3 regions of the Paenibacillus sp. F024 genome follow, and region 1 is predicted to be linked to each of the others. Evidence: riboswitches for the same ligand, from Rfam matches in the RefSeq annotation. Region 1 holds a riboswitch; each other region holds the start of a gene.

The links. A riboswitch is a leader RNA that binds a small molecule or an ion and turns the genes downstream of it on or off. The one in region 1 is predicted to bind cyclic di-AMP.
Region 2: another riboswitch for cyclic di-AMP. It lies ahead of ACZYR9_RS17570 (CAP domain-containing protein); the one in region 1 lies ahead of ACZYR9_RS04880 (C40 family peptidase).
Region 3: another riboswitch for cyclic di-AMP. It lies ahead of ACZYR9_RS11910 (C40 family peptidase); the one in region 1 lies ahead of ACZYR9_RS04880 (C40 family peptidase).

Annotation. Positions count from the first base shown of each region.
Region 1 is NZ_JBVASZ010000002.1:220,576-224,971, forward strand. It holds gene argH (argininosuccinate lyase) at 1-1,134, shown strand, start outside; cyclic di-AMP (ydaO/yuaA leader) riboswitch at 1,430-1,576, shown strand; gene ACZYR9_RS04880 (C40 family peptidase) at 1,579-2,457, shown strand; gene ACZYR9_RS04885 (FMN-dependent NADH-azoreductase) at 2,908-3,534, opposite strand; gene ACZYR9_RS04890 (MarR family winged helix-turn-helix transcriptional regulator) at 3,598-4,020, opposite strand; gene ACZYR9_RS04895 (aldehyde dehydrogenase family protein) at 4,297-4,396, shown strand, end outside.
Region 2 is NZ_JBVASZ010000017.1:51,930-56,325, forward strand. It holds gene ACZYR9_RS17565 (S1C family serine protease) at 1-1,922, opposite strand, end outside; gene ACZYR9_RS17570 (CAP domain-containing protein) at 2,069-2,722, opposite strand; cyclic di-AMP (ydaO/yuaA leader) riboswitch at 2,728-2,861, opposite strand; gene ACZYR9_RS17575 (ATP-dependent DNA helicase) at 2,942-4,396, opposite strand, start outside.
Region 3 is NZ_JBVASZ010000009.1:147,692-152,087, reverse strand. It holds gene ACZYR9_RS11920 (M1 family metallopeptidase) at 1-1,380, shown strand, start outside; gene ACZYR9_RS11915 (hypothetical protein) at 1,395-2,207, shown strand; cyclic di-AMP (ydaO/yuaA leader) riboswitch at 2,458-2,597, shown strand; gene ACZYR9_RS11910 (C40 family peptidase) at 2,602-3,075, shown strand; gene ACZYR9_RS11905 (cryptochrome/photolyase family protein) at 3,232-4,396, shown strand, end outside.

The sequences.
Region 1 (4,396 bases):
CTGCGTGAAAAGCTCTGTGGTGTGCTGACCAGCTTGATTTTCTTGCGGGATACCGTATTGAACCTAGCCGATATGCATGCCGAAACGATCATGCCCGGATATACACACTCCCAGCATGCACAGCCGATTACCCTTGGGTATTACATGCTGACGCTAGCCGATCTGTTAAGTAGGGATTATGCCCGAATTCAGGCAGCTTTGTCCCAAACTAATCGCTGCACGTTGGGATCAGGTGCCTTAACGACCTCTGGCTTCCCTATAGACCGGGAGTATACAGCGTCGGTCCTGGGATTCCAAGAGATAGTTGAAGTAGCCTACGATGGGGTTTCGTGCCGAGATGATGTCCACGAAGCCACTGCTGCTCTTGCCATTTTAATGACAAATCTATCACGTGTCGCATTGGATCTGCAGAACTGGAACACAATGGAATATGGATTTATTGAGTTGTCAGACGCTTACTCCACTGTGAGCAGTATCATGCCCCAAAAAAAGAATCCGCAAGCGTTGGAGTACACCAAAGCAAGTGCGGCTCATGTTTGTGGCTCTCTAACTACTGTGCTCGCCAGTACGAAAAACACCTCTCTGAGTGACGTAAATGACGGGGTCAGTGCTATCAACGTGCCGGCACTCGAAGCTGCAGATCGTTCAGCCGTGACACTTGAATTAATCAACGGTGTTCTCCAAACATTAACCATCCGTCCAGACGTTATGCTTCATTCGGCCAAGATCGGGTTCGGTACGGCAACGGAACTGGCAGATGTGATCGTACGTGAGACAGGGCTTTCCTTTCGTATCGCTCATAACATCGTCGGGCGAGTCGTTGCGGAGACACTGGCAGCAGGAAAGAAGGCGACGGAAATCACGGTCTTAGATTTAGAGGCTGGATGCCATGCATTATTCGGTAAACCATTAGGGATTAATGTTGAAGCGGTTCGTCAGGCGCTTGATCCTGAGCTTAATATACAGGTCCGCAACGGAACTGGCGGTCCAAATCCATCGAATGTCAGAAAAATGGTGAGCGAACGAAAGCAGCGGCTCCATGCTGAGCGGGCTGACCTTAGCCAAATGAAAGCTCGCCTGAAGCTGGTAGGGGAGCAGTTGATCTCAGAGGCGCAAAAATTGGTACATGGTTAAATAGCTTTTTACTTTGCTTACCCTTCCCATGCGTTCCTAAATCAAGTGGGCCAATGGAGGTTTTTCGTTGGTCCATTTTGTCATATAAGGAATCATTATATTATATTTACATATTTTTCAGGACAATGCTAATGAATTGGACAATTTGTTAATCATTAACTTCATAAACTTAGTTAACTTTTTAATTTTTTGATATATATAGAAAAACAGGAGATGAATACATAAAAGGTTCGAAATTTCGTCAATGATTGGGTATATGTGCTAGTTTCGCGTATGATATTTTTGTAATTGTGAGACAAAATTTTTGCCGAATCTAATGAATACGCAGTTCATTGGTACGGGGGACTTTTTAATTGGGGTGAACGTTTGATTGTTTAAGCAGACCAGGGAAACCTCTTCCCGAACCCGTCAACTAACCTCGGAGGCTCATTGGAGGAAGAGATTTTGAAGAAATTGGGTACGGCGCTCGTATTATCGAGTGCAATTTTGTTGTCCGGTATCTTGCCACCCCCTACAACCTACGCCGCAATGTACAACTATGATGTTCGGGTTCAAGTCGATGATCAGCTTGTCGGCTTTCCTGATGCACAGCCTTTCATTGATAAAGACCAAAACACAATGGTACCTGTCCGTTTCGTTTCCGAAAAATTAGGGTATAAAATTAGTTCGGAAAAAAATGGACAACAAATGAAAGTGACGGTTGAAGGACCGGGAAAATCGGTGATTTTCTCATCCGGTTCATCGGAAGCCGTTGTTAACGGCAAAAAGCAGAATTTTGGTACGAAAGCGGTATTCCGGGATGGGCGGGTATACGTCCCAATCCGATTCGTGAGCGAACTGTTTGGCCTACTCGTTCAGTGGGACAAAAATAATTTTATTGCCATTGTCAGTAAAGATGGGAAATATCATGCTCCTGCCTGGTATAGGCCCGCACCAAAGGTAGCTGCTGCCCCTGCTCCAGCTCCGGCCATAGGGGACAAAATCGTGCAGGATGCCAAAAAGTATATTGGCACTGCTTATCTCTGGGGTGGATTAACGCCAAATGGCTTTGACTGCTCCGGATTTCTGAAATACGTATATACCCCAAACGGCGTATATCTGCCAAGAACATCCGCTCAAATGGCTACTGTGGGCACTTGGGTAAACGCACCTAAATCCGGAGACTTGGTTTTTTTCTCTGAAAGAGGAAGGAATATCTCTCACGTCGGGATTTATGTCGGAAACAATTCGTTTATCTCCGCTACAAACAGTGGTGTAAAGATTGATTCTCTCGGTAGTTTTTATTGGGGATCTAAATTTGTAGGGGCAAAGAGAGTTGTGTAATATAAAACCTATAATAAAATATAGACAAGCTGCGCAAAAGAACAGCTTCAGGCTTAGGCTATCGGGAAAGTCCCGATAGCCTTTTTTAGACGATCGCCATGCGGGAAGGCTGCAAGGATAGCTCACCCGTAAGAATTTTACACCCGCAAAAGCCATTGCTCAGGGATACCCGGTGACGATGAGCTTATTGGCTAATCGTTCAAAATGCGGCTTAGAAAGCTGAAACCTGCCATTGATGTTTTTGACATGGTTCACGAGAGGAGGCCGTGGTCATGGCGATCTTCTCAGCTGTGACGGAAACCGGACTGATGCAATGAAAATATTAAAATAATACAAGATTACATTTAAAACATGCTTTTCATAAGATAAGGGGACCGCCAACTGTTGACGGTCCCCTTATCTTAATCCTCATTTTAATTGTAAGCTCAAAGTCCGGTAGAGAGATAACATTTAGAAGCTGCTTGCAACTGCACTCGTTTTTACAATTCCTGCGTGAATAATTTCTTCTGCCTTGTCAGGGAATTGGTTATGCCCCTCTACAATGACAGTTTGGATGTCTGTTACTCCCCAGAAGTTTAAAATATTGGTTACATAATTGACGGCCATCTCGGCAGATTGTGCGGGTCCACTGGAATAGACGCCGCCCCGTGCATTTAACAGAACAACCTTCTTATCCGTAAGCAGTCCAACAGGGCCATCTTGAGTATAGCGGAAGGTCTTGCCTGCTTGACCCAGATAATCCAAGTACGTATGAAGTACGGAAGGAACAGTGAAGTTCCAAAGCGGGAATGCAAATACGATCTTGTCTACGGCAAGAAATTGGTCCAAGTATTTAGTTACCGTTTCAACTGCCGATTGTTCCTCTGGAGTGAGATCCAAGCCTCTTCCCAATTTAAACATGCCGTTAATTTTATCCGTATCATAATACGGTAAATTTTCCTTAAACAGATCCAGTTCAATGATCTCATCTTGGGGATGGGTTTCTTTGTAGCTTTCCAGGAAAGCCTGGTAAAGCTTAACACTGACAGCTTGCTCAATCGGACGGGAATTTGCTTTGACAAAAAGTACCTTAGCCATAATAACCTCCAGTAAATGATGTTGTTTTGTTGTTGTAGCAACTATTGGGCAGGAGTAAGCTTTCTACTCCACATTGGAACACATTTTAGTAAGGATTCGTCTGAGCTCCGTCAGCTCTTCACCGGTAATACCTTTACATACTAAATGATTAAATTCCTCGGCTACGGGAATCACTTGATCGCCTAATTTTTTTCCTTCTTCCGTCAGGAAAACCTTTAATGAACGCCGATCGTGCTCTCCGGTCACTCTGCGAATAAAGCCTTTTTGCTCAAGATTAAACACCATACGGGCAATATTCGTTTTGTCTTTTTTCAGCTTATCGGCAATTTCATTTTGATTAAGGCCATCTTTTTCCCAAAGGAGCATCATAATCAAATTTTGCTCCGGAGCGAGATGAAAAGGAGCTAACTTGGATTTGATATAATTGGTGAGGGTTAAATCCGTCTGATGAATAAAAATGCTTATATATTCTTGAAAAGAAAGCATCAAGTTCATCCTCCACCTCAATAAGTTGCTATAACAACAATTGTTATAATGTGATTATATTCTTAAATCGTACTGGTGTCAAATGGAATTCGGTGAAAGATGCCGCGATTCGATGTGAATGCTAAAAATTGACATCATAAAATATCTAAACACTTAATATTGTAAACAATTTAATTGATCAGGATTGTTTGACAATCTTGGCGGATTAAAATATAATAATAATCACAGATTGTAAGCGTTACCAATAAATTCAGGTCAGAAGGAAGGTAATGGTCTATGGCAAATGAGCCGGTGGTTATTCATGCCCTCATCAACGGCAATCAGGTGGAGACTAAAGAACGGTATGCACGCGAGAATCCCGTCAATCCAAATGAGA
Region 2 (4,396 bases), on a different contig from region 1:
TCGGCGCTTTCGTTTTTCGGATATGAAGCCTGCAGCTCGTATTTATATTTATCTTTGATGATATAAACGACATGGGCCTGCTCCCATTTATCTCCCATTGTATAGGCATACACGTTTTCTATCGCAGCTGTTCCCCCTGCTGTCGTTTCCTTCGCTCCCCGAACCTCGCGATATCCCTCCGAGTAGCTTTCAACAAACCGGCGCTCCTGACGTGCTGACCATTGCTCAAGCGTATCGCCCGATGCCGCGGAAGTGATATTCACCGACAGGTTTTTTTTGCCGTCCTCACTCGAGAAGTGCAGTCCACTTCCCCATCCATGCTTGCTCCAATCCGAAGGGACGTCAAAGGCCAGGCCATATTCCGTAGTTATCGTATTTTGACCCTGATATGCCGAGATATCCTTCAGCGTAGTATCCGCAGCATCGAATGAAAGCACAAAGGTATCGAGAAGATCGGTATAGCTGTTTCGTTTCATGCCGTTTAGGTAATTATCCTCCTTTTCTACGACCAAAGTCAGGTAGAAGATTTTGTCTTCTTTCTGGTAGGCTCTGGCTTCATAATATTCGCCGTAATCCCCTTTGGATATGAGCTTGGCGTAGGCGTGAGGTTTTTCATTCATATACCGTTTCTCCAATATCGTATCTCCTGTATGCTGGGTCAGCTTGCGAAGCAGCCCCTGCGGAGACAGATCCTTGCTTTGCTTTTCATCAATGGAAATGTTGATCGCAAATTCCCCTTTGGCATCCCCAAAGACAACGTTGTTTCCGTTATCGGATTGACTAAACTTGATTAAGCCGGCCGGATATTTCAAAGACCAGCCAAAGTGACTGTCGCCGATCCAGGTTTTTCCTTGGTCCGCATCAATCGAAGCGCCCCCGGCATCCTGCACCAGCTTGGTCACTGCGGAAAGATCTTCCTCTAGTTTCACTTCGATATTCTTTGTTTGGCTGCCCGATAGAAGGGTCAAAACAATGCTTTGATCAGGCAAATATTTCTTTAACGCTTCATTATATTCCACTAAATTGCTGGTTTTGACGGAATTGATGGATTGAAGCACATCCCCCTGCTTCACCCCTGCTTGCGCCGCGGGTGAATCGGGATCGACGTAGGTCACTTCAAGACCGGCCGATGACGGCAGACCGACGACCGCCTCCCAGCTTTCGCCCAGTTCAAGCCCAAGATAAGGCCGCTTCACTTTCCCGTACTTGAAAAAATGATCGAGAACATACTGAACCGTATCTACCGGAATTGCAAAACCCAAGCTATCCACGCCGAACTCCACATACTTTAACGTATTGATTCCGATAACCTCGCCCTTCATATTTACCAGTGCTCCGCCGCTGTTGCCCGGATTGATCGCCGCATCGGTCTGGATCAGCTGGTATTTGGATTGGACCGAACGTTCCATTCCGCTGACGATGCCGGAGGTAACGGAGTTCCTGAGGGCAAAGGACAACGGTGTACCGATCGCCATGACCGATTCGCCGACCCGGATATTTTTCGGGTCGGCAAACTTTGCGGCGGTTAATCCGGAAGCAACGATTTTGACCAAAGCCAGATCGCTTTCCTCATCGTAATGCGTTGTTTTCCCCGGGTATGATTTGCCGTCGGAGGTAACCACGATGATATTGCTCATATCCTTTACGACATGCGCATTCGTTAATATGTATCCTTCGCTGCGTACAATGACTCCGGTTCCATGAGCCAGGTTATAACGGCTTTGCTCCCATGCCCTTTTGCTCTCGCTCGGTTTGCCGATGATCGCTACGACTGAGGATGTCGTTTGCTGTACGACAGCCGGAATCGAATCTTGACCCTGCGCCCCTGCCGGAGACGTACCGGAAACGAACAGTGCTCCAATCAGCAGAAATGCGGCGGATACCTTCAGTACCCTTCTCTTTAAATGCTTGACCTGCTTCATTATCCCCTTCCCCCCACCATTCATTTCCATGTCCACTAAAATCTATCACATCCTATAGATGCCAGCAATAAAAATTTAAGTTTTCAGATTCTGAAGGAACGCCAAAAAAGACCGTCCAATGTGACGGTCTTTCGTTCATATTTCTATTAGTTTTTAATAAACTCCTGTACCCACACGCCATTGACATAAGCCACTCCAATTTTGTTGAAGTTGGGGCTCAGAATGTTTTGACGGTGTCCTTGGCTGTTCATCCATGCGTTCATGACTTCTTGTGGAGTTCTTTGTCCCTTGGCTATATTCTCGCCTGCATAAGAAAACCGAATACCGTAGGATTGCATCATATCGAATGGAGACCCGTAGGTCGGAGAAGTGTGGTCAAAATAACCTTTCTCATACATATCCTTCGCTTTGTCCAAAGCTACCTTGGTCAATGCGCTGTCACTGGCAAGCGGCTGCAAACCGGCTTTGGCACGTTCTTGGTTCACCAGGCTTACCACTTGGCTGGCGTAAGAAGACTGTGTCGTGCTGCCTGTCCCCTGCTGCGAACCGTTGCCCGATCCTGTACCTGCTGCCTTACCAGGTATATTCAGTGCCATTCCGGGCCATATTATATTTGGGTTAGCCACTTGAGGATTCGCGGCAATAAGCGACTTCAGACTGACTCCGTATTTTTGCGAGATCGTCCACATCGTATCTTTACCGGATACCGTATACGACGGAGCAGCGGAAACCACGCCTGCGCCGATGATCGGGCCAAGTGCCAAAACGCCTGTCAAAACCAATTTTTTGAAACCTTTCACTGCATTCCTCTCCTTTGTGCGGCCTGCGAGGTTAGCTGTCGGATTCGGGTCAAAGAGCAATCACCCGGCCACTGCTGTGGCTTCACCCCAAGTTCATGGGTTCCCCCGTGCTTAGAATAAGCTTCGGCCTTTTATGATGTCGCGTTCCCAAGAAGGAACGGAAACCATTGTAACACGGATACCGTGTGTATTTCATGACACAAAGTTTACCAACGCCGTCTAAGCAAGCGATTCCTTGAGCTTCACTCCAGAGGGAAGCACAGCTTCCACATGGGTTCGCAGCATGGGCTGCTCCTGTAGTTCCGGGCTTAGAATGGCCACAATTCCCCGATCCTCACGGGAACGAATCAAACGCCCCATCCCTTGCCGTAGTCGCAAAAGCATATAAGGCAAATCCACCTCTTCAAAAGGAGAAGCCGACGCGCGTCGTTTGGCCATAAAGACCGGATCCTGAGGCGGAAAAGGCAGTGACCATATTATGACATTAGACAACGAAGGTCCCGGCACATCAAGCCCTTCCCACAAGCTGACGGCACAAAGAACACTCTGTTCATCATGCTGGAAGGAAGCGATAAGATGGCTGATTTCCTGATCGCCTTCAAACAAGAAGCGCATTGTGCCGATGAAATCCGGATACAGCGTGATCTCCTGTTTAAACCGCTGCAATTCCCCTTTCGTCGGGAACAGAAGCAAAGCTCTGCCTTCCGTCCGTTTAAGCAGCGAGACAGCAGCCTCCATCTTCTCTGCAAAGGTCCCGCCGGCGGCCCATGAGGGCGCGATCACTTCCATTTGGTGTTCGTAATCGTAAGGAGAAGCCACGGAAAAGGATAAATACTGCTCAATTCCGAGACTATCCGTCACATATCGGAAGGAGCCGTCGACGGATAAGGTAGCCGATGAAAATACGATCGGCATTTTGGTACTAAACACTTGCTCTCGAAGCACTTCCATGACCGTTCTTGGCATAATCACCAGTGTCAGCCCGCTCTCGCTTTCCGTCAGCCAGCATACGAAGGACTCCGGGCGCTGAAACAGACTCAATGCTTTCTGCATCATTTCCAGATGCTCCTCGACAATGCGGAGCTGATATTCATTTAATGTATGAAGACCGCTTTCAAACACGAGCTCTTCTTCTATTGCCGTAAGCAGCGCCCGGAACCGGTGAATCTCTTGAAGCAGCTGATCGTCGAGCAGCAGCTCCTTCCGGTCCGAACCGGGAATTTCCTTGCTTTTGCGCCCGAACAAATCAAACATCGTCTCGCTTTGCGCAATCGCCTCATCAATAAGCACAGCCAAAGATTCCCGAATTTCCCCTTGCAGCAGCCGGGTGATCAGCTCTTCAAACACGGCATGCTTTAATTTATAGGTTAGCGCCTTCTGCGCGGCGGATTCCAGTAAATGCCCTTCATCAAATACGACCGCACAGTGGTCCGGCAGCAGCGGCAGCTGCCCTTCCCGCTTCCTGCCCTCATACGTCCACACATGCTCCATGTAAAAATCGTGCGAGCAAATGATCAGATCGGCGGACCGGCGGTAATGCTCGCGGGAGAGCGTCTGCCCGCACCGGTGCCTTTTGTCGCATACGAAGCAATCCTGAAAAGCGTCCCAATTGATCTTGTTCCATTGATCGTCATTCAGATCCGGATATTGCTTCCGATCGCCGTAAGCATAAAA
Region 3 (4,396 bases), on a different contig from region 1:
GCCAGAATGGGCTATGCGAACGATTTTGTGATGGCCGGGCAATGGTTTCCCAAAATCGCCGTATACGAGCCCAAAGGCACACGGGGACGTACCGATGAAGGCTGGAATTTGCACCAGTATCATGGAAGTTCGGAGTTTTATGCAGACTTTGGCATATTCGACGTGAAAATCAAAGTGCCTTCCACCCATAAAGTAGCGGCTACCGGCTTCCCGACCAAGCCCGTCTCCGATGACGGCAAAACGAAAACCTACTCGTTTTACTCCGACGATGTGCATGATTTTGCCTGGGCCGCTTCGCCGCATTTTATATACCATGAAGAGCCCTATGCCACTTCGCATCTGCCCGGGGTCCGCATCAAGCTGTATCTCGATCCAAAGCATGAGCACCTGAAGGCCCGTTACATGACAGCAGCCAAAAAAGCGCTCGCCCGCTACTCCCAGTGGTACGGTAATTACCCTTACAATACGCTGTCGATCGTCGTGCCGCCGGAAGAGGCCAATGGAGCCGGGGGAATGGAATACCCGACGCTGATTACCGCATGGGGAGCTATCGAAGAAAATCCGACCCTGGAGCTGGAAAGGGTTGTAGTCCATGAGATAGGCCACCAATTCTTTTATGGTATGGTTGCCAGCAACGAATTTGAAGAGGCATGGCTGGATGAAGGCTTCACCTCTTATGCCGAAGACAAGTTAATGGAAGCGGAATACGGCGTTCGCCCGAATCTGCTCGTGGAATCAAGCTACATCACCCATCCGGCCGCACTCAAGAAGAACGCCTGGAGCTATGACGGACACCATCACTATGCCGAAAATGTATATACCCGGGCCAAGCTGGTGCTCAAAGCCATGGAACGTCAGGTCGGTCCGGAGACCATGGACAAGATCATGCGAACGTATTTTCAGCGCTGGAAGTTCAAGCACCCGACCACAACGGATTTTCAAAAAGTCGCAGAAGATGTAACGAAAACCGACTGGAAGCCGTTTTTTGACCAATATGTCTATAGCGGCATGATGGTCGACTACGCCATCACCGGGATCAAAGTGCAGCAGGTGACAGATAATGGCCAAACCTACTATGAAAACAGCGTACAGCTGCGCAAGCTTGGAGGTACCTATCCCAACGTACCTGTCCGGTTCCATTTTGCCGACGGCACGCAGCTCGATAAAACCTGGGACGGCGCCGACAGCGAGGTCATCATGAAGCTGAATCATGCCGCTCCGCTGAGGTGGGCGGCTATAGACCCGGATTACGTTATCGTGCTGGAGAACAAACGGATCAACAGCTATATGAAAACGGAAGTCGATTCGCAGCTATCGCTGCGATGGAACATGAGCGTTGTGAAAATTTTGGAGACCTTGTTCGGCTGGGTCGCATGGTGAGGGGAGTGAGGAACATGTGGAACCGGATCAAAACGGGCTGGAGCTTAGCCTGTGAGCAGCCTTTTGCCGTCTTTACCCTCTTTATATATCATCTCATTTGGGGCGTCGTGCTGTATAAGCTGATTCAATCCGTCGTCCTCCCCCTCCTGCATCGTTATCCGGGGAGCGACCTGCCAGTGACCGCTTCGCAGATATTCTGGATAGAAGGTCATTTTCAGATGATGAAGACGGATTTGCTGGAGCCGTTTTGGTGGTGGGGAATCAGCCTTCTAGGATTAAGAATGCTGGTCCATCCGATGCTCAATGCAGGAGTATACTACTCGCTTCGTCATCGGGACTTGAATGCAGGCTACCGGTTCGTGGAAGGCATCCGAAAGCTGTCTCTTCCCTTCCTCGGCCTCTACGCGGTCCAATTGGCGCTGATGCTCTCCCCGCTCTACTGGCTGATCCCCCATTCGATAGAGCTGTACGGACATCAAGCTTCCTATATGGCCTTTGGGAAAGCGCTGGCGCCGGCGATAGCCGGCTGCATCGTCTATTGGTTTATGCTTCAGCTGATCTTCCTGTTCCTTCAAATCGGAAAGGCCGATGGCAGATCTGCAATCTTTACCATGCTGTTTGTGATTCGCCATCTGCCTGCCATTATGCTGGCTTCTCTTACCGTAACAGGCATCGCTTTGGCGGTGTCCGCCGCCGTGATGGCATCCGCGTTCTTCTGGGCCGGCTTTTTGGCCTTGGTCGGATTACAGGCATACCGGCTTGTTCAAATGTTCTTCAAAGTGTGGGCCATCAGCACACAATATGCGCTTTGGACGGAGAAAGCGTAGCGAACACCATATGAAAAGATTGCAAACGCACCGGTCATTCCGACCGGTGCGTTTGTGCTGTCGCAAGCTGTTGAACCACGTCAGGCGGAAAAGCGCCGCCGTTTTGTGCTTTTCTATAAAGGGGTGATTTCATATCCCGAATTTCCTTAAACAAAAAGGTTTCACTTTAAACGGATAAAATATGTCAATTTTGTGACAAAGGAAGGAAAAGTGCATTTTTTCCCGAATATATCTACTCGGAATCAAAAAAATGAAAATTTTGCCGAATTTCTGTTTTAAGAAAACGGGGGATCCATTAACCGGGTGAATTGATCTCGACACCGTCAGTGATCATAGGGAACCTTCAACCGAACCCTTCAGCTAACCTCGTAGGCACCGGAAGGGGAAACATTTTTTGAAGAAGAAGCTTGTAGGTTTTGCACTTTCTTTAGCTATGTTTTGCAGCGTTTCCGTAGGCAGCGCATTTGCTGAAACCCCGCTAAGCGCAGCGGTAAACGCGGGTTTAGGCTCGCCTTACAAATGGGCCGGTACTACGACCAGCGGCTTTGACTGCTCCGGCTACACTTCTTGGGTGTTCGACAAGTTCGGTATCGATCTTCCTCGTTCCTCCAAAAGCCAAGCCCAAGCGGGTCAATGGGTAGCCCAAGACCAGCTCCGTCCCGGTGATCTCGTGTTCTACAACACCGACGGCAGAGGCATTTCCCATGTGGGCGTATATGTTGGAAACGGCATGTTCTACCACTCCGCTACGAACAAAGGCGTTACGATTAGTGAAATGAGCGAATCTTACTACGCCAATCGTTATGTGACAGCCCGACGTGTTTTGTCGGACGAGCAGTATCAACAGCTGATGACCGACACCAACTGATACGGTCAACGGATTCGCAATGCAACTTCGGAAGCCCTCAGCGTTTGGCCCGATCCGATCGTTCGTATAAACGGACGCACCGGACGGACAAGCCTGCAGGGCTTTCTATATTTCAAATAAACCTGCCGGATCCGGCTGTAAAGGGGCGTATGAGGCTTGATCTTGTTTCTGCACCGCAAGGATCTGCGGGTGGAGGATATGCCGGCGTTCGTCACGATCCGCGAACGCCGCTGCCCCAGCCTGCATGTGCTTTTGCTCGACCCGTTCCTGCTGAAACAGGAACGTCACCGCGAGCACAGCGGCGTCAATTTTCTGCAGCATGTCCGGCGGCTGCAGCAGCTTTATGCGGCAGCCGGCCAGCGGCTGCACGTGCTTTATGGCGAGCCGCAGGCCGCTTTGAGCCGGCTGCTCGCGGAGCATCCGGTGGAGGAGCTCGTGTTCCACGAGGACTACACCCCGTATGCGACGGTCCGGGACTGCGCACTGCGCGAGGCAGCTGAACAGTACGGCGTGCGCGTCACCGCGTACGGCGAGCTGCCGCTTATCGACCTGCGCGACTTTCAGCGCTGGTCCGGGCGGGATGAGCCGTACAAGGTTTTCACGCCGTTCTACCGCCGCTGGCGTGAGTATCTGCACGAGCGGTACCGCCCGGCGTCTGCAGTAACCATCGGCGACCTCCGGACGGTCCCGCTCGCCGATGGTGTGGCGCAAGCGTTCCCTCTCCCGCCGGAGCTGAGCGCCTTGCTGGCTCCGGGCGCTCTGCCGGAGCTGCCCGAGCCGGAGCAGGCGCTTGCAGACTTCCTCGGAGAACGTCTTGCAGGCTACGCCGAAGGACGCGACCGCTTCGCCCGCGACGAGACCAGCCGTATGAGCCGTCACCTGAACGTCGGCGCCATGTCGGTTCGCATGGTCTACGAACGGCTGATGGTTGGCGATACCGCTGTGGAGCCTTGGCTTCGCCAGCTTGCCTGGCGCGATTTCTACATTTATCAATCGTGGCTTGATCCCGACTACTTCCAATATGAGAAACGCTACGATTTCTCCGCTCTGGATTCTCAGCATTTCAGAGCCTGGACGCAAGCGCGCACCGGCATTCCGATTATTGACGCCGCCATGACCCAGCTGAACGCGACCGGCTGGATGCCCAACCGGCTGCGCATGATTACCGCGATGTTTCTGACCAAAAATTTATTGTGTCCCTTCCCTTATGGAGAGCGCTGCTTCCGTTACAAGCTCGCCGACTACGACAACGTGTTAAACCGGGGAGGCTGGCTTTGGTGCGCCTCGCTCGGCTTCGATGCCGTGCCGTACTTCCGGATTA